3 regions of the Mesorhizobium sp. WSM4887 genome follow, and region 3 is predicted to be linked to each of the others. Evidence: riboswitches for the same ligand, from Rfam matches in the RefSeq annotation. Region 3 holds a riboswitch; each other region holds the start of a gene.
What was found. A riboswitch is a leader RNA that binds a small molecule or an ion and turns the genes downstream of it on or off. The one in region 3 is predicted to bind thiamine pyrophosphate.
Positions count from the first base shown of each region.

Region 1: another riboswitch for thiamine pyrophosphate. It lies ahead of thiC (phosphomethylpyrimidine synthase ThiC); the one in region 3 lies ahead of thiC (phosphomethylpyrimidine synthase ThiC).
Region 2: another riboswitch for thiamine pyrophosphate. It lies ahead of thiB (thiamine ABC transporter substrate binding subunit); the one in region 3 lies ahead of thiC (phosphomethylpyrimidine synthase ThiC).

Region 1 is NZ_JARTVP010000001.1:1,171,595-1,177,437, reverse strand. Features, by position in the region: gene P9230_RS05615 (thiazole synthase) at 1-130, opposite strand, end outside; gene thiS (sulfur carrier protein ThiS) at 134-331, opposite strand; gene thiO (glycine oxidase ThiO) at 328-1,296, opposite strand; gene thiC (phosphomethylpyrimidine synthase ThiC) at 1,293-3,113, opposite strand; TPP riboswitch at 3,226-3,337, opposite strand; gene P9230_RS05595 (beta-galactosidase) at 3,619-5,754, opposite strand; gene P9230_RS05590 (ABC transporter ATP-binding protein) at 5,783-5,843, opposite strand, start outside.
Region 2 is NZ_JARTVP010000003.1:117,688-123,530, forward strand. Features, by position in the region: gene P9230_RS14155 (ABC-F family ATP-binding cassette domain-containing protein) at 1-1,231, opposite strand, end outside; gene P9230_RS14160 (thiamine diphosphokinase) at 1,233-1,877, opposite strand; TPP riboswitch at 2,017-2,132, shown strand; gene thiB (thiamine ABC transporter substrate binding subunit) at 2,175-3,185, shown strand; gene thiP (thiamine/thiamine pyrophosphate ABC transporter permease) at 3,390-5,012, shown strand; gene thiQ (thiamine ABC transporter ATP-binding protein) at 5,009-5,770, shown strand.
Region 3 is NZ_JARTVP010000021.1:2,197-8,039, reverse strand. Features, by position in the region: gene thiO (glycine oxidase ThiO) at 1-160, opposite strand, end outside; gene thiC (phosphomethylpyrimidine synthase ThiC) at 157-1,992, opposite strand; TPP riboswitch at 2,096-2,212, opposite strand; gene P9230_RS31170 (hypothetical protein) at 2,530-2,793, opposite strand; gene P9230_RS31165 (metallophosphoesterase) at 3,285-4,622, shown strand; gene P9230_RS31160 (hypothetical protein) at 4,625-5,843, shown strand, end outside.

The DNA of each region.
Region 1 (5,843 bases), on a different contig from region 3:
GGCGGAGCGACACGGTGACGATCTCCGTGCCGGACGCTTTCACCGCCTCCGCCATGATGGCAGGCGAGGGGTAAAGCGCGGTGCCCAGCAGAAGGCGGGACGCGAGTTTCTGTCCATAGAACTCGAGCATGGATCAGCCTCCCTTCATCGGTGAAAGGATTTCGATGCGGTCGCCATCTTTGAGCCGGCAGCGGTCGCGCTCCCTGGCCGGTACGACGTCACCGTTCAGCGCGGTTGCCAGCCAGCCGCCTTGGAAATCGAGTTCGCTGAGCAGCGCGGCAAGCGTTTCTGCCGCGACTTCATGGGCTTGGCCGTTAACGGTGAGCTTCAAGGGCAAACTCCTTTGCTCCAGGATTCCAGGATGAGGTCGGCTGCCCGCCGCGCCATGGCCGGCGCGAGCAGGAAGCCGTGGCGGTAGAGGCCGTTGATGCGAATATTCCCCCCGTCGCGCTCGACGCGAGGCAAGTTGTCGGTGAATGCGGGACGCACGCCAACACCGGTTTCGACCAGCTCGGCTTCGCCGAAGGCCGGATGCAGCGCATAGGCGGCGCCGAGCAGCTCCATGGTCGAGCGCGCGGTGATCGGGCCTTTGGCATCGCATTCGATCATCGTCGCGCCGACCATGAACAGGTTTTCCGCGCGGGGCACTACATAGACCGAGATGCGCGGATGAAGCAGCCGCACTGGCCGGGCCAGCGAGATCTCGCCCGTTCGCAGCATAAGCATCTCGCCGCGCACGCCGCGCATTTCCGGTCGCCTGTCACCGCTGCCGGTGCAATCCACCTCAATATCCTGAGATGCGGGCGCCGAGCTGCGGCCGAACTCGACGCGCGCGCCCATCCCGCGCAGCTTGTCGCGCAGGGAAAGCAGCGCCTTGCGCGGGTCGAGATGCGCTTCCTCAGCGAAGAACAGACCGCGTCCAAACCGGCCGTCGAGCGCCGGCTCGAGTGCCGCGATTTGGCTGGCGTCCAACTGCCTGAAACCGGATGTGCGGCGGCCGAACCGGTCGAGTTCGCCGGCATCGCGGGCAGACGCCAGCACCAGCGTGCCCTGGCGCGAGACATGGCCGGGCAAGGCGGCGTCCCACCAATCGGCTGCGTCGCGTCCGAGCGTCAGCACGGTCTCCTCGGCGCTCTCGCGCTCGCACCAGGGCGCGAGCATGCCGCCAGCGTGCCAAGAGGCATTGCCGGCGATCTCGAGGCGTTTCTCGACCACGGTCACATCGGCGCCGCGCGTTGCCAGCTCGTGCGCGAGTGTCAATCCGGCGACGCCAGCGCCGCGAATGAGCACCTTCATGGCGTGTCCGTGCGCTCGGGGGTGCTGTCGACAGGCATGTAGAGATCGCCGCCGTCGCGGTACTTCGCCGCCATGGCCGCGAGCCCTTCCTTCTGCGCTTCGGCGCGGATGTCGTGCGAGATCCGCATCGAGCAGAATTTGGGGCCGCACATGGAGCAGAAATGCGCCACCTTGTGCGCCTCCTTCGGCAGGGTTTCGTCGTGGAAGGCGCGCGCCGTCTCCGGATCGAGCGACAGGTTGAACTGGTCTTCCCACCGGAACTCGAAGCGCGCCCGCGACAGCGCGTCGTCCCTGATTTTGGCGGCTGGATGGCCCTTGGCGAGGTCGGCGGCGTGGGCCGCGATCTTGTAGGTGATGACGCCGGTCTTGACGTCGTCGCGGTCGGGCAGGCCGAGATGCTCCTTCGGCGTGACGTAGCAGAGCATCGCCGTTCCGAACCAGCCGATCATCGCCGCGCCGATGCCCGATGTGATGTGGTCGTAGCCGGGCGCTATGTCGGTGGTGAGCGGCCCGAGCGTGTAGAACGGCGCTTCGCCACAGACCGCGAGCTGCTTGTCCATGTTTTGCTTGATCTTGTGCATCGGCACGTGGCCGGGGCCCTCGATCATCACCTGGCAGTCCTTGGACCAGGCGATCTTGGTGAGCTCTCCGAGCGTTTCCAGCTCGGCGAACTGGGCCGCGTCATTGGCATCGGCGATCGAGCCGGGGCGAAGGCCGTCGCCGAGCGAGAACGCCACGTCATAGGCCCGGGCGATGTCGCAGATCTCCTCGAAATGCTCGTAGAGAAAACTCTCCTGGTGGTGATGCAGGCACCACTTGGCCATGATCGAGCCGCCGCGCGACACGATGCCGGTGACGCGGTCGACGGTCAGCGGGATATAGGGCAGGCGCACGCCGGCATGGATCGTGAAATAGTCCACGCCCTGCTCGGCCTGCTCGATGAGGGTGTCGCGGAACACCTCCCAGGTCAGTTCCTCGGCGACGCCGCCGACTTTCTCCAGCGCCTGGTAGATCGGCACCGTGCCGATCGGCACCGGCGAATTGCGCACGATCCATTCGCGGATGTTGTGGATGTTGCGCCCGGTCGAGAGGTCCATTACCGTATCGGCGCCCCAGCGGATCGCCCACACCATCTTCTCGACCTCTTCGGCCATCGACGAGGTGACGGCGGAGTTGCCGATATTGGCGTTGATCTTGACCAGAAAATTGCGGCCGATGATCATCGGCTCGCTTTCCGAGTGGTTGATGTTGGACGGGATGATGGCGCGGCCGCGCGCCACCTCGTCGCGCACGAATTCCGGGGTGACGAAATCGGGGATCGCGGCGCCGAAGCTCTCGCCATCGCGCTGGAGTTTCGAACGCAACTGCTCCCGGCCGAGGTTCTCGCGGATGGCGACGAACTCCATCTCAGGCGTGATGATGCCGGCGCGCGCATAGGCGAGCTGGGTGACGGCGCGGCCGCCGGCCGCGCGCAACGGTCTGTTGCGAACCGGGAATTCCGGCGTCAGGCGATCGGCTGAGACGAAGCCGTTGTCTTCCGGCTTGATCGTGCGGCCCTCGTAGCGCCCCACGTCTCCGCGCGCCTCGATCCATGCCTCGCGCAGCCGTGGCAAGCCACGCTCGATGTCGGTTTTCACCGTGGCGTCCGTGTAGGGGCCGGACGAGTCGTAGACAGTGACCGGCGGCTCGCCGGCGCTCGGGTGGACCGAGATCTCGCGCATCGGCACCCGCAGCTCCGGGTGAAGCTGACCGGGTTTGTGGACCTTCTTCGAAGCTGGGAGTTCGCCGACGGTGACGGTCGGGGTGTGGGCATTCATGAGTGAGCCTCCTTGCTCGAGTGCAACGGAGACCCAGTCCACGCGATGAGGAGGAAGTGACGCTTCGCTTAGAATGCGGGCACTGCCCGAATGCCGAAGCCGGATTGCCGACCCGCGAAGCCTCGCACCGTCCCTACGCCAGTATGAACTGGATCAGGTTCAACGGGTCACTGCGCGCGATAGCAGTATCTCAGCCCCTTGCCGGGACTCCCCTGGTGAGGCGCCTAGGTTGGACGATGCGACGCTATCCTGTCAACTCGACTTCATGACTTCTCCAGCCTCGAACAAGCGACGAGAAGTGGCGCAGCCACGCAGCTTTGGTCGAGCATCTCTTACATCGACGCCCATTGAGCCACGACCTTGCGCGCGTCGAGCTGGCAGTCGGGGCCCACTTGTCATCCGCCAAGGAAACGCTTTTGCGATCCCTTGTGGCGGCGGATTGAAGAACGCATTTTTCGCCTCGAAGAGCATCTGTTCGGCGTCTATGGACGCTGGTTCGATTTGTTCAGGACCGAATTATTGCGCAGCCGTAAGGGTCGAGTTGCAGCGTTCCTTCAACGGCCTTGCCCGTCAGCAGGTCGAGGCCCTTTGGGACGTCGGTTACGATCACGGCGACTTCCGTGGTGTTCAGCACGAACATCAGCCGGCGGTCGTCGGCTTCCCTGACAGAGACCTCCACCCCGGCAGGCAGGTCGGGCAGCAAAGGCGCTATACCGGCTTTGGCCAGCACGACATCGACAAGCTTCTCCGTCAGTTGCGGCGTGAGATACGTGCCGACATAGACAACCCGACCTTGCCCGACCTTGCGGGCGGTGATTGCCGGAGAGCCGGCGGCGAAGCGGTTCGACCAGACGCCGAGCACCTCGGTGTCAGGCGCTACGTCAAGCACCTCGTACAAATGCGCAGCCTGGAATTCTTCATTGCCAAGGGTGAACAGGTATTTGCGTTCCGCGGACGAGGCCGGGAGGGGCGGCGGTGCATAGGTGCCCATCGGAGCCGGACGAAACAGCGGAAACAGGCCGCTGCCGCCTTCGGGAACGACGCGGCCGAACTCCGCCACCCTGACGCCGCTCAGGGCTGCAAGGGCCTTGCCGGGCGCCTGCTCGCGAATGATGTGGTTGTTCTCGTCCCTCGTCCCGCTCAATGCCGATAGGATCAGCGTACCGCCGTTGCGGACGAATGTTTCAACAGCCTCGTTCCATTCATCCTTCCACATCACCCAATGCGGGACGTAGAGCGCCTTGAGCCGCGAAAGATCGTCTTCGGGATGAATGAACCCGCATGCAATGCCGTTCTGATAGCAGTGGCGATGAAGCAGCGTCGCGTCTTCGAGCGGACTGGGGAGGCCGATCGGATAGGTCTTGTGAGCCTCCTGGTTGTCGAAGTCCGCGCCGGCGATGCCGAGGTCCATGCGCACTGCGGTGCCAAGAATCTGCTCCTTCGCGGCGGCGATCTCATGGAAGAAGCGGCCTGCCTCGTCATAGCGGCGGCGCGGCACGTCGTCGTGATCGATGACGCCCATCCAGTAGATCTCGGCGCCGAAATGCGCGGGACGCCAACGAAAGAACATGACACCGTCGGCGCCGCGCGCCACCGAGGTCATGGCCATGCGACGCATCTCGCCGGGCTCCGGCGTCATCGTCGAGAAGCCGGGCTGGCTGCCGAAGCCTGAGGCCTGCTCCGGAACGATGAAGTTGCCGGAATAGGCGCGGCATATGTCGAGATGGAGGGCCTGGGTCGCGGCATGCCCGCCGGTTCGGCGCATCTCGTCATAGAGCATCGGATAGATGTCGAAGCCGATGAAATCGAGGTCCTGTCCGAACTGACCGCGGAAGTCGATGTCGGCAAGCTGGCCAAGATTGTGGAAGATGAACCAGTCCGGATTGGCGGCGCGCAGGATCTCGACCTGGTCGTGTTGGAAGGCCGCGGTCGCGGCGGCCAGAAAGCGATGGTAGTCCTGCACGTGGCCGGGGCTGGGGTAGGACGGCATGAGCGGTCTCGGCAGGTCGATCTGCGAGAAATCGTCGTAGGCCGTCGCCCAGAAGTGGCCGCCCCAGGCGAAGTTCAACGCCTCAATGGTGCCGTAGGCCTTCTGCAGGTATTTCTGGAACTCCAGCCTTGTCGAAGGCGCGAACGATTCCGACACCGTGGTGTTGAGCTCGTTGTCCGTCTGCCAGCCGATCACACGCGGGTTGTGCCGATAATGCTCGGCCATGGCGCGGGTGATGCGGCGGCTGTGGGCGCGGAATACCGGGCTTGTGGTGTCGGCATGCTGGCGCGATCCGTGGCTTGAGGCCCGCCCGTTCATGTCAACGCGCAGCACTTCGGGATAGTTGACGGTGAGCCAGCAGGGAGGGGTGGCTGTCGGCGTGCACATGATCGTGTCGATCCCCGCGCGGCCGAGAAGTTCGATCGCGCGATCGAACAGGCCGAACTCGAACTTGCCTTCGCGGGGCTCGAAAATGTGCCAGGCGAACTCTCCCATACGCACTGTGTTGACGCCGGCGGCAGCCATGCGCTCGGCGTCACGCTGCCAGCAGCCTTCGTCGACATGTTCGGGGTAATGAGGTGCTCCGAGCAGAAAGCGGTCAAGATTGAGGGGCCGCCATACGGATAGCGGAGCGGGCTCTTTGCGGTTCATGCGTATGGGACTTTCGAAATTTCGAGGTTCAGATTGAGGCGACGGGTTTTCTTGGCGTGAGCGTGCGGCCATCCGGGCCGAAGAGGTAG
Region 2 (5,843 bases), on a different contig from region 3:
CCCGCTCGCCGCCCGAAAGCTCGCGCACCGGCGTGCGCGCCTGCTCCGGCTTGAAAAGAAAATCCTTCATATAGGAGACGACGTGGCGCTGCTCGCCATTGACCACAAGGTTCTCGCCGCGCCCGTCGGTCAGGTAATTCGCCAGCGTCTCCTGCGGGTCGACGGCCTCGCGCTTCTGGTCGAGCGTTGCGATTTCCAGATTGACGCCAAGCCGCACAGTGCCGGCATCCGGCGCCAGCTCGCCGGTCAGCATCTTGAGAAGCGTCGTCTTGCCGACGCCGTTCGGCCCGACAAGGCCGACACGGTCGCCGCGCTGGATACGGGTCGAAAAGCCCTTGACCACGGTGAGGTCGCCAAAACTCTTCTCGATGCCTTTGGCTTCGATCACCAGCTTGCCGGATTCAGCGGCGTCGCTTGCCACCATCGTCGCCGAACCCTCGGCGCCGCGATGGCTGCGAAAACGCTGGCGCATGGCCTGCAGCTCGCCGAGTCGGCGCATGTTGCGCTTGCGCCTGGCGGTCACGCCATAGCGCAGCCAATGCTCCTCGCGCACGATCTGGCGGCCGAGCTTGTGCTGTTCGCGCTCTTCCTCTTCAAGCACCTGGTCGCGCCATTCCTCAAAGTGCGCGAACCCCTTGTCCAGCCGGCGCGTCTGGCCGCGGTCGAGCCAGACGGTGGCGCGCGAGACGCGCTCGAGAAAGCGGCGGTCGTGCGAGATCAGGATCACGGCCGACGAGGTGCGGGCAAGCTCTTCTTCCAGCCATTCGATGACCGACAGGTCGAGATGATTGGTCGGCTCGTCGAGGAGCAGGATATCGGGCTTCGGCGCCATGACGCGGGCGAGTGCTGCGCGGCGCGCCTCGCCGCCGGAAAGGTCGTTCGGCCGCTCCTCGCCGGTCAGGCCGAGATGCTCCATCAGATAAGTGGCGCGATGCGGGTCGTCGGCCGGCCCGAGGCCGGCTTCGACATAGGCGCGCACGCTGGCGAAGCCATCCATATCGGGCATTTGCGGCAGGTAGCGCACCGTTGCCGAGGGCTGGCGGAATACTTCGCCGTCCTGCGGTTCGATCAGCCCCGCGACGATCTTGAGCAGCGTCGACTTGCCCGAACCGTTGCGGCCTACAAGCGCGATCTTCTCGCCGGCGGAGGCGCTCAGTGCCGCGCCGTCGAGCAGCGGCGTGCCGCCAAAAGTCAGTTTTATGCCATCCAGATTGAGAAGAGGCGGGGCCATGTCAGCTTTCGGGAAGAGGATAGGGGTGGGCGAGCAGCAGCGCCCGGCCACGCTCGAGCGCGATCTCGAGCCGACCCTTGATCTCATTTGATATGGTAAGCGATGAGCCGAACGCCACCTCGACACCGTCCAGCGGCCATTTGGCGCCTGAGACCGTCAGGCCGGCGAGGTCGGAGAAGCCGAGCACCGAGAACAGCGTGCCCTCGGCGTAGTCGAAGCCGGCTTTGCCCGGCAGGATCGGCACGCCTTCCTGCGCGCCGCTGGTCAGCAGCACGGTCATGCCCGCCTCGGCCAGCCGCACGCTCAGAGCCAAATGCAGAAAGGCATGATCGGCGCGCTTGCCGCCGAAGGCGCCGGCCAGCACCAGGCTGGTGGCGCCGCGCGCCAGCGCCTCGGCAATGGCGAGCTCGCCGTCGGTCATGTCCTTCTCGGTCGGGAAAATCTTGCGCGGCACGGCGGCCAGATTCTCCGGCAGGTTTGGCGGTACCGAGTCGAAATCTCCGACCCAGAGCTCCGGCAGGAGGCCAAGCATATGGGCATGGCCGATACCGGCATCGGCGGCGATGATGCGGGAGCCTTCGATCTGGCGATCGAGGCGAGGCGTGCGGACGAGATCGCCGCCAAGCAGGATGGTGAATGTGCCCATGGCCGTCGCCCTTACCAGCCCGGCCCACGAAACGGAAGCGGGCGCGTCCAAACGGAATCGCGCTTCGCTACCGCGGTGAACGATGATGATCCCCGGAAACTTCCGCTTGCGCGCCGCATCGGCCGGGCCTATGTCTCGAAATGCTCTAACGGGGTGCCGGACGCTGATTTTGCGAACCGGCTGAGAGGCAACGAAAGCCAACCCGCTGAACCTGATCCGGTTTGTACCGGCGGAGGGATTAGACGCTTCGGACCATCCGACGCCTCAATTCCTTTAACGCGAACGAAGGAGGCGCCGATGCGCTCGTTATTGTCCAACCTTGTTCTTGCAGCCGGCCTTGTTTCGCTTTTGGTGGGCGTCGGGCCTGCCGAGGCGAAAGACAAGCTTACCGTCTACACCTACGAAAGCTTCACCGCCGACTGGGGTCCCGGGCCCGCGGTGAAGAAGGAATTCGAGGCCGAATGCGGCTGCGATCTCGAATTCGTCTCGGTTGCCGACGGCGTGGCACTGCTCAACCGCGTCAAGTTGGAGGGCGCCGGCACCAAGGCCGATGTCGTGCTCGGCCTCGATACCAACCTGACCGCGGATGCCAAGGCGAGCGGCCTATTCGCGCCGCATGGCGCGGTGGCCGATTTGAATGTGCCCGGCGGCTGGAAAGACGACACTTTCGTGCCTTTCGACTACGGCTATTTCGCCGTCGTCTACGACACCGAAAAGCTGAAGACCCCGCCGAAGAGCTTGAAGGAACTGGTCGAGGGCGCCGGCCCCGACAAGATCATTATCCAGGATCCGCGCACTTCGACGCCGGGCCTCGGGCTGCTGCTGTGGGTCAAGTCGGTCTATGGCGACAAGGCGCCGGAAGCCTGGGCCAAGCTGAAGCCGAAGGTGCTGACCGTGACGCCGGGCTGGAGCGAGGCCTATGGTCTGTTCACCAAGGGCGAGGCGCCGATGGTTCTCTCCTATACCACTTCGCCGGCCTACCACATGGTGGCCGAGAACACCGAGCGCTATCAGGCGGCGTCCTTCGAGGAGGGCGAATATCTGCAGATCGAGGTCGCCGGCATCACCAAAACCGGCGCGAAGAACCCGCTGGCGGAAAAATTCATAGCCTTCATGACCGGGCCCAAGTTCCAGGACATCATCCCGGAGACCAACTGGATGTTCCCGGCCGGCAAGACCGACAAGCCGCTCAACCCGGCCTTCGAAAAGCTGGTGAAGCCGACCAAAACCCTGCTGTTCAGCCCGGACGAGGTGGCGGCCAACCGCAAGGCCTGGGTGGATGAATGGCTGGCGGCGATGAGCAAGTAGGACGCAGGATGGCGCTTGAGCACCCCCCTCTGTCCGGCCGGCCATCTCCCCCGCAAAGGGGGATCGGTGATTTCGCTAGCCGCCGACGGTGTAGGAAGAGCGGCAAAGCTGCCAATCTCCCTCCTAGAGTGGGAGATGTCCGGCAGGACAGAGGGGGGTGCGACGGAACGTGGCGTTCGCTAGCTCGAGCCAACGTGGTGCAGCGTGCAATCCACGCCGCGCCCTGACCCTCGCATCACCGCCGGCATCATCGCCCTTGTCGCCATCACTTTGCTCATCGGCGGCGCCTTCGCCGGCCTGATCCTCGAAGGCGCGAGCGGTCCGTCCAGCGCTGCCGCGGCCTTCGACAGCTATCTGCTCCGCGTCGCCCGCTTCACGCTTTGGCAGGCGCTGCTGTCGACATTGCTTTCGGTCTTGCCGGCAGTGTTCGTCGGCCGCGCCCTGTCCAGGCAAACGAACTTTCCCGGACGTCGCCTGATCCTGCAGTTGTTCACGGTGCCGCTGGCGCTGCCGGCCATCGTCGCCGCGCTCGGCGTGTTGGCGCTCTACGGCCGTGCCGGTTATTTTGCCGGCATCCTCGGCACGTTCGGCGGTGGGGAATGGCCGGGCATTTACGGCCTTTCCGGCATCCTGGTCGCGCATGTCTTCTTCAACCTGCCATTGGCCACGCGGCTGTTCCTCGAGGCGCTCGGCACCGTGCCGGCCGACCAGTGGCGGCTGGCGAGCCAGCTCGGTATGGACGCTCGGTCGGCCTTCCGGCTGATCGAATGGCCGGCGCTGCGCACGGTGCTGCCGGGGGTCGCCGGGCTGGTCTTCATGCTGTGCATCACCTCCTTCACAATCGTACTGACGCTGGGTGGCGGGCCGGCGGCGACGACGCTAGAGGTCGCGATCTACCAGGCGCTGCGCTTCGATTTCGATCCCGCGCGGGCCGTGACACTAACGTTTCTGCAGATCGTGCTGACCTTCGTCGTGGTCGCCATGCTGACGCGACTCGGCGCCAACACGGTCGGCGATGCGAATCTGCCGGTAGCGCCACGCCGCTATCTTGCGACCAGCACCACCGAGGCCGTGTTGAATGCCGGCCTCATCGTGCTTGCGCTGCTGTTCGTCGCCGCACCGATGGCGGCGACCGTGCTCGCCGGGCTGGAGGCGGATCTCGGCCGGCTGGCCGGCGAGGACGCCGTGCGCCGCGCGACGCTCACCAGCGCCGGGCTCTCCTTTCTCTCGGCGCTGTTTTGCGTGATGCTGTCGCTGTCGCTGATCGCCGCCCGACGCGCACTGGCCCTGAGGCGCCGCGCGGGCGGCGCCATGTCGCTGCTCGAACACGCCGCCGACACCGGCGCCGGTTTCGTGCTGGTCGTGCCGCCGATCGTGATCGGCGCCGGCTGGTTCCTGGCTCTGCGCAACATCACCGATGTGTTCGCCATCGCGCCCGTCATGGTCGTCGCGGTCAATGCGGTGATGGCAATGCCTTTCGCCATTCGCGCCGTCCGCCCTGCCTATGATGCGGCGAGCGAGCGCCACGAGCGACTCTGCCTGGCGCTCGGCATTTCCGGCTGGAACCGGCTGCGGCTGGTCGACTGGCCGTCGCTGCGGCGGCCCTTGGCCACCGGCTTTGCGTTCGCCATGGCGCTGTCGCTCGGCGATCTCGGCGTGATCGCACTGTTCGGCAGCGATTCCGTCCAGACCTTGCCCTATCTTCTACTCGCGCGCATGGGCAGCTACCGGACCGCCGACGCCGCGGGGCTGGCCTTGCTGCTCGGCCTCGTCTGCCTGCTGCTGGTTGTCGCCGCCGACTGGCTGGGGCGGGAGGCAAAGGCATGACGAGGGATAATAATGGCATCGCGGCCACGAAGGGCCTGGCCGTCACGTTGGACGGCGTATCCTTCAGCTATGGCGAGGCATCCTTCCGGTTCGATGTCGAATTCGCCGCCGGCAGGATCACCGCCATCATGGGGCCGAGCGGTTCAGGCAAGTCGACGCTGCTCAATCTGGTGGCCGGCTTCGAATCACCAAATGCTGGCAAGGTGCTGATCGGCGGGATCAATGTCGATAATGCGCCGCCCTCGGCGCGGCCGGTGTCGATGGTGTTCCAGGAAAACAACCTGTTCGCCCATCTTTCGGTCGAGGGCAATGTCGGGCTTGGCCGCTCGCCATCGCTCAAGCTCACGGCCGACGACCACCGCGCGGTCGCGGACGCGCTGGGGCGTGTCGGCCTCGCCGGCAAGGAAAAGCGGCTGCCGAGCGAGCTTTCCGGCGGCGAGCGGCAGCGCGTCGCGCTGGCGCGGGTGCTCATACGGGACCGTCCGGTGCTTCTGCTCGACGAGCCTTTCGCCTCGCTCGGCCCGGCGCTGCGCGAAGACATGCTCGATCTCGTGGCCGGCATCCACGCCGAGCGACAGATGACCGTGCTTTTCGTCACGCATCAGCCGCAGGACGCGCGCCGCATCGGCCAACGGATCGCGTTCGTCGACGAGGGCAGGGTCGCGGCCACAGGGTCGGCCGCCGCTTTCTTCGACGGTGCTGGACCGGAGGCCTTCCGGCGCTATATCGGCGATCGAGGCGGCAGCGTTGCCGGATGACAACACATTGCCCGGAAGCGGACATAATTTACGGCCAAACCGGCTGCGGGTGATCAGGCGTTTGCTTGCCTTG
Region 3 (5,843 bases):
CGCGCTCGCACCATGGCGCCAGCATGCCGCCGGCGAACCACGACGCGTTGCCACCAAGGCCATGCCGCATCTCGGCGACGGTGACCGTCGCGCCGCGGGCGGCGAGTTCGAAAGCGACGGTGAGGCCGGCAACGCCGGCCCCTTTGACGAGCACCCTCATGATGGTTTGGGAGCCTCTGGCACGACCGGTACGCCAGTCTCGTCCGCCTGCATGTAGAGATCGCCGCCCTCCCGGTATTTTGCCGCCATTGCCGCCATGCCTTCCTTCTGGGCCTCGGCACGGATGTCGTGGGAAATGCGCATGGAGCAGAATTTCGGCCCGCACATCGAACAAAAATGTGCCAGCTTGTGCGCCTCCTTGGGCAAGGTCTGGTCGTGGAAGGACCGTGCGGTTTCGGGGTCGAGCGACAGGTTGAACTGGTCCTCCCAGCGGAACTCGAAGCGCGCGCGCGAAAGGGCATCATCCCTGGTTTTCGCTGCCGGATGGCCCTTCGCCAGATCGGCTGCATGGGCGGCTATCTTGTAGGTGATCACGCCAATCTTGACGTCGTTGCGGTCGGGAAGGCCGAGATGCTCTTTCGGCGTGACGTAGCAAAGCATTGCGGTGCCGAACCAGCCTATCATGGCGGCACCTATCCCTGAGGTGATGTGGTCATAGCCCGGCGCGATGTCGGTCGTCAGCGGCCCCAACGTGTAGAACGGCGCCTCACCGCACACTGCGAGCTGCTTGTCCATGTTCTGCTTGATCTTGTGCATGGGGACATGGCCCGGGCCTTCGATCATCACCTGGCAGTCCTTTGCCCAGGCAATCTTGGTGAGTTCTCCAAGTGTTTCCAGTTCGGCGAATTGCGCCGCGTCGTTCGCATCGGCGATTGAACCGGGACGAAGGCCGTCGCCGAGCGAGAAGGAGACGTCATAGGCTCTGGCGATGTCGCAGATCTCCTCGAAATGCTCGTAGAGGAAGCTCTCCCGGTGATGGTGCAGGCACCATTTGGCCATGATCGAGCCGCCGCGCGAGACGATGCCCGTGACCCGGTCGACGGTCAGCGGGATGTAGTGCAGCCGCACGCCGGCGTGGATGGTGAAATAGTCGACGCCTTGCTCGGCCTGCTCGATCAGCGTGTCGCGGTAGACCTCCCAGTTCAGATCCTCGGCGATGCCGTTGACCTTTTCCAGCGCCTGATAGAGCGGCACCGTACCGATCGGCACCGGCGCATTGCGCACGATCCAGTCGCGGATGTTGTGGATGTTGCGGCCGGTCGACAGGTCCATCACCGTGTCCGCGCCCCAGCGGATAGCCCAGACCATTTTTTCGACCTCTTCGGCCATCGACGATGTGACAGCCGAGTTACCGATGTTGGCGTTGATCTTGACCAGAAAATTGCGACCGATGATCATCGGCTCGCTCTCGGGATGATTGATGTTGGCGGGAATGATTGCGCGCCCGCGCGCCACCTCGTCGCGCACGAATTCGGGTGTGACGAAATCTGGGATCGCCGCGCCGAAGGCTTCGCCGTCGCGTTGCAGCTTGCCGCGCATCACCTCGCGGCCGAGATTCTCGCGGATGGCTACGAACTCCATTTCTGGCGTGATGATGCCGGCGCGCGCATAGGCAAGTTGGGTCACCGCCTTGCCCTGCTTGGCCTTGAGCGGCCGATTGCGTATCGGAAATTCCGGTGTCAGGCGCTCGCCGGTGGCGAATCCATTGTCTTCCGGCCGGACGTGGCGGCCGTCATAGGCTTCGACATCGCCACGCGCCGTGACCCATTCGTGGCGAAGCCGGGCAAGGCCTTTTTCGATGCTGGTTTCGACTGATGGATCGGTGTAGGGGCCGGACGGATCGTAGACGGTGACGGGCGGTTCGCCGGCCGTCGGATGGACGGAAATCTCGCGCATCGGCACCCTGATCTGCGGGTAGAGGACGCCGGGCTTGTGGATTTTCCGCGAGGCGGGCAGTGGTCCCGTCGATACGGCGGGGGTGAGGGCATTCATCGTGAGGCTCCTTTGCTCATGCATTGGAGACCCAGTTCTGTGCCGGAAGGATGAAAAGACGCTTCTGTAGACCTGCTGCAACAGGACCTCGGGCGTAAACTCCCGCAAAGCGCTTGCACCGTCCCTACGCCAGTATGAACTGGATCAGGTTCAACGGGTCACTGCGCCGCGAAAGCCAGCAGTATCTCAGCCCCTTGCCGGGACTCCCCTGGTGAATGCCTTAGGTTGAACGGGCTGACGCTATCTTGTCAAGCGCATTCGGGCGCCTTCGGCCGGTGGCGACGACCGGCGGCCAGCCGGGCGGAGAGCTCGCGCATGCATCGGGGACAAGTCACGCCCCGTAGACCGGGGCTGAATGGCCAAAGCCTCATTCGCTTCGTGAAGGATGGAGAAACTGTATTGGCCATGTGCGCGTATCGACCAAGTAGCTCAGGCGGTCACGGATGTGGTTATTCTGGTCGAAGGTGACGAACGGCCTTGGGGGTCACCTCCTTTAGGATTCAGAGGTTGGAAGACGGCTTCTCGCGATCACGGCCATCAGGAAATACCTGTCTTCGGCTCAACCTCGACATGGCGTCCGATCGACCGCAGATATACAGCTATCTCGTTCATGAGATGATCGCGTTCGCCGTAGATTTCAGCAATCCTACGCAGCTGTGGCTCGACGGCCCTCCGTTGCGCTGGCGTGAAATCAGCATCGCCAAAGACGTATCCCAAGTTGCCAATCGCGCAAATTTTGCAGCCGGCGTCCACAACTGCTTGTACGAATGCCGGAATGTCTTTTTCTTGCATGGTCTTCATGTCGAACCTCTCGTGAATGGCGTGCTTGCGCCCCAATCTGCCTTTTCAGCGTGTCCTCTGGGCGGCGCAAGCCCTGAGCGTGACTGTGCACGGGCAACCTCGACTATCCCATCTGCCACGCTCTTTAGAATCGGTGGGGTCTGGTGATCGCAGGCTGGGCCACTCAAAAGCCTGCAAGAAGAAAGTCATGGCGACCATTGCTCAAGATCGCAAGGGTGCGTGCAAGACCTTCCGTTGGCAGTCATGCACGCTCGCTCAGAGATAGTCCGGCCGCGGAAATTCTCCCTTATTCGTAAGAAAGCTCATTGAGCAACTGGGCATTGAGCAACTGGGTCTCACGTCACGGGTCTCGTGTGCTTCACAGCCGAAAAATAGCCGCCGTGGCAATTCTCGAAAAGTGCAGGCTACCTCGTTAAGGACACTGCGGATGATCGTTCGCGCTTGGCAAAAGCGAACGGATTAGTCTATGGCTCTCGGCAGGGGGGCGAGTTATGCGGCGGGTGCGAATCCTTCAAGTAGGCGATATTCACTATCCGGACTGGCATCCTTCCTCTAGCAACATCGATGCCAAGGATAGCAAGTTCGCTCCGAAAATAACGCAGAAGCTACGCGCGTCTTCGCTGCGTGCCGTCTTGACGAAACTTCGGCGGCTGACGACTTCGAAGCCCTTGGATTCGATCGCCTTCATGGGGGATTTCACGAGCCGTGGCGACAAGACCTTCATTGCTTCGGCATTCCAGCATTTCACGTTGCTCTGCCGCGCACAGGGACGCAGTTCAAAGGCGCTTCCGTTGATATTCGTACCGGGAAATCACGATGTGAACCGTGATGACGCGCGCGAACTTGGACCGACTGAGAAATTCAGCGAAATGGCGAGTTTAGCCGCCCGCTTGGGTTGGCAGACCGTTCCCGTGGACCAACCCGTGCACTTCAGACTTCCGACAGGATCCGCAGGCGCAAACTTCATCCTCGTCAACACAGCGATAGGCAGTTGGGAGCTTCAAAACCTTCCCGCGTTCCTTCGTGATCGTCTCGAGGCACTCAGTCCTTCTACAGAGCCTCTAGATCTCGGCTCGCCGGACATCTCGGGACATTCGCCCGCGACACCTCCCAGCGATCCAGACAAGGAGGCGTCCGACGACGAGTATTACGGTCAGATGGACACGCCATACATCTCGCGTGAGATGCTTGCAGGCCTACAGGAATTGCTCCAGCAGCCCGACATGCGTTACGGCATCATAATCGGCCATCACAATCTGCTGCCACAAAAGACTCCGCGCATTACGCCATACGCGGAGATGCTCAACAGCGGATTTGTCAGAACTCAGCTGCTGCAGGGCAACAAGCCTATCGTCTACCTGCATGGACACATACATGCTGATCCGGTCGAGATCGTCAACGATCCAAGGTTTCCGGACGGCAAATTGATCTGCATCTCAGCACCAGAGATACAGTCAGGTTTCAATGAGCTCGTCTTCTTCACGACCGATCAGGGAGAGCTCGTCGGCATCCGACTTATACCCTACCGCACCAATGTCGCCGACGGGACGGTCATGGAAGGCGAACATTGCTTTATTTCGACCATGTCCAACGGCAAGGCCTTTCTGAACAACGACACGTTTGACCTGCTGCGCCGACTGCGCGACCATGCCACCAGGCGCGGGAATGGGTTACTCTTCTGGGACGAGATCACTGAGATTGCTGCCTCCGCCGAGCTCGGGCTAGATCTGGAAGACTCTCTTCTGATGCTCCAAGCGGCGCGCTTCATCGAGATAGACGGCCTCACCAAGGCAAACTCGGCTTGGCGCATTAAGGTAAGGGACGAATAGCGATGGAGAATCCGTTCGGCCCCAACAGGATCGAGTACGAAAGCCGCCCGATACTGTGGTTCAGTCAGAAGTCGGCGTTGATTTCTGCCGCCGCCAAGCCGGTCTTCGTCGCAGGGACGAGAGGCAGCGGCAAGACCAGCATTCTTCGCTCGCTTTCCACAGTCCATATTCTTGAAGACAAAAGTCTCTCGGACCAAGTCGGCAAGCTCGCTTGGTATGGCGTCTTCTTCCAGCTCAATGAGACATTCTCGCCCCTAATCGACAACGCCGTTCTGAACCTCATTCCGGAGCGGATACGCTTCGACACGGCCGCCGTGATCCCGCGGCAATTCGTAATCTTCTCTCACTATCTGGAGCTGAAGATAGTCGAACGCCTGCTCGAGAGCATCGGCCAGCTCAGACGCGACGGCCACTTGAAATACCGGGCCTCCGAAGATAGGGACGTCGCCCTGGCACTGCATCGCGAAGTGCTGCACTTCATACCCCAACCTGCCCGTCTCGACTTCTTCAGCATCGATGAGCTGCGGGGTGGGATAACCCGGTACGTCGACGAATGCTTCAACGCGTTCTTCTTTGCCGCCGATGCCGGAGCGACCGGCTTCAGAGCAACAGACCCTGGCGCGATCATTAACAAGGTCGCGACCGCGATCACTCCACTTTTAAATGGCCCATCTTTCGCCGGTGACAGGGCGCCCTTCTTCAAGATACTGATTGACGACTGTGAAGCACTGACACCGCTCCAACAGCAGTTCCTGAACACCTTGGTGAGAAAGACGCGCGGCAACGTGAAATGGGTCCTCGCCTACATCGGCGGCCTCTACGACACGATCCGGACGATCATACCCGGCCAGTCGCTCTCGAATGCTGACCGGGACGTCGAGAATCTTGATTCAGTCGATCCGAGGGAGTTCGCCACGCTGTGCGAGAACGTGTCGTCGCTTCGGCTGTACTATGCGCTTCCTGACCATCTGCGGAGTGATCTCGAGCGCAACGATGCGCTCAGCGCGTTTTCGCTCAAAAACCGGCTGGGGCGGCTTTCCGTCAATGACATCATCGAGCGGGTTATCATATCGGGTCATTCCGAGGGCAGAGAAGAGCTTGTGGCACTTGCTGATGCAGCACGTGAATTCCTCTCCGTGAATTTGAGGACGGCGGATCAGCAGCAATTCCTTCTTGATCGAAAAGCGCGCCCTTATGCCGAAGGGCTGGCGCTCGCGCTCA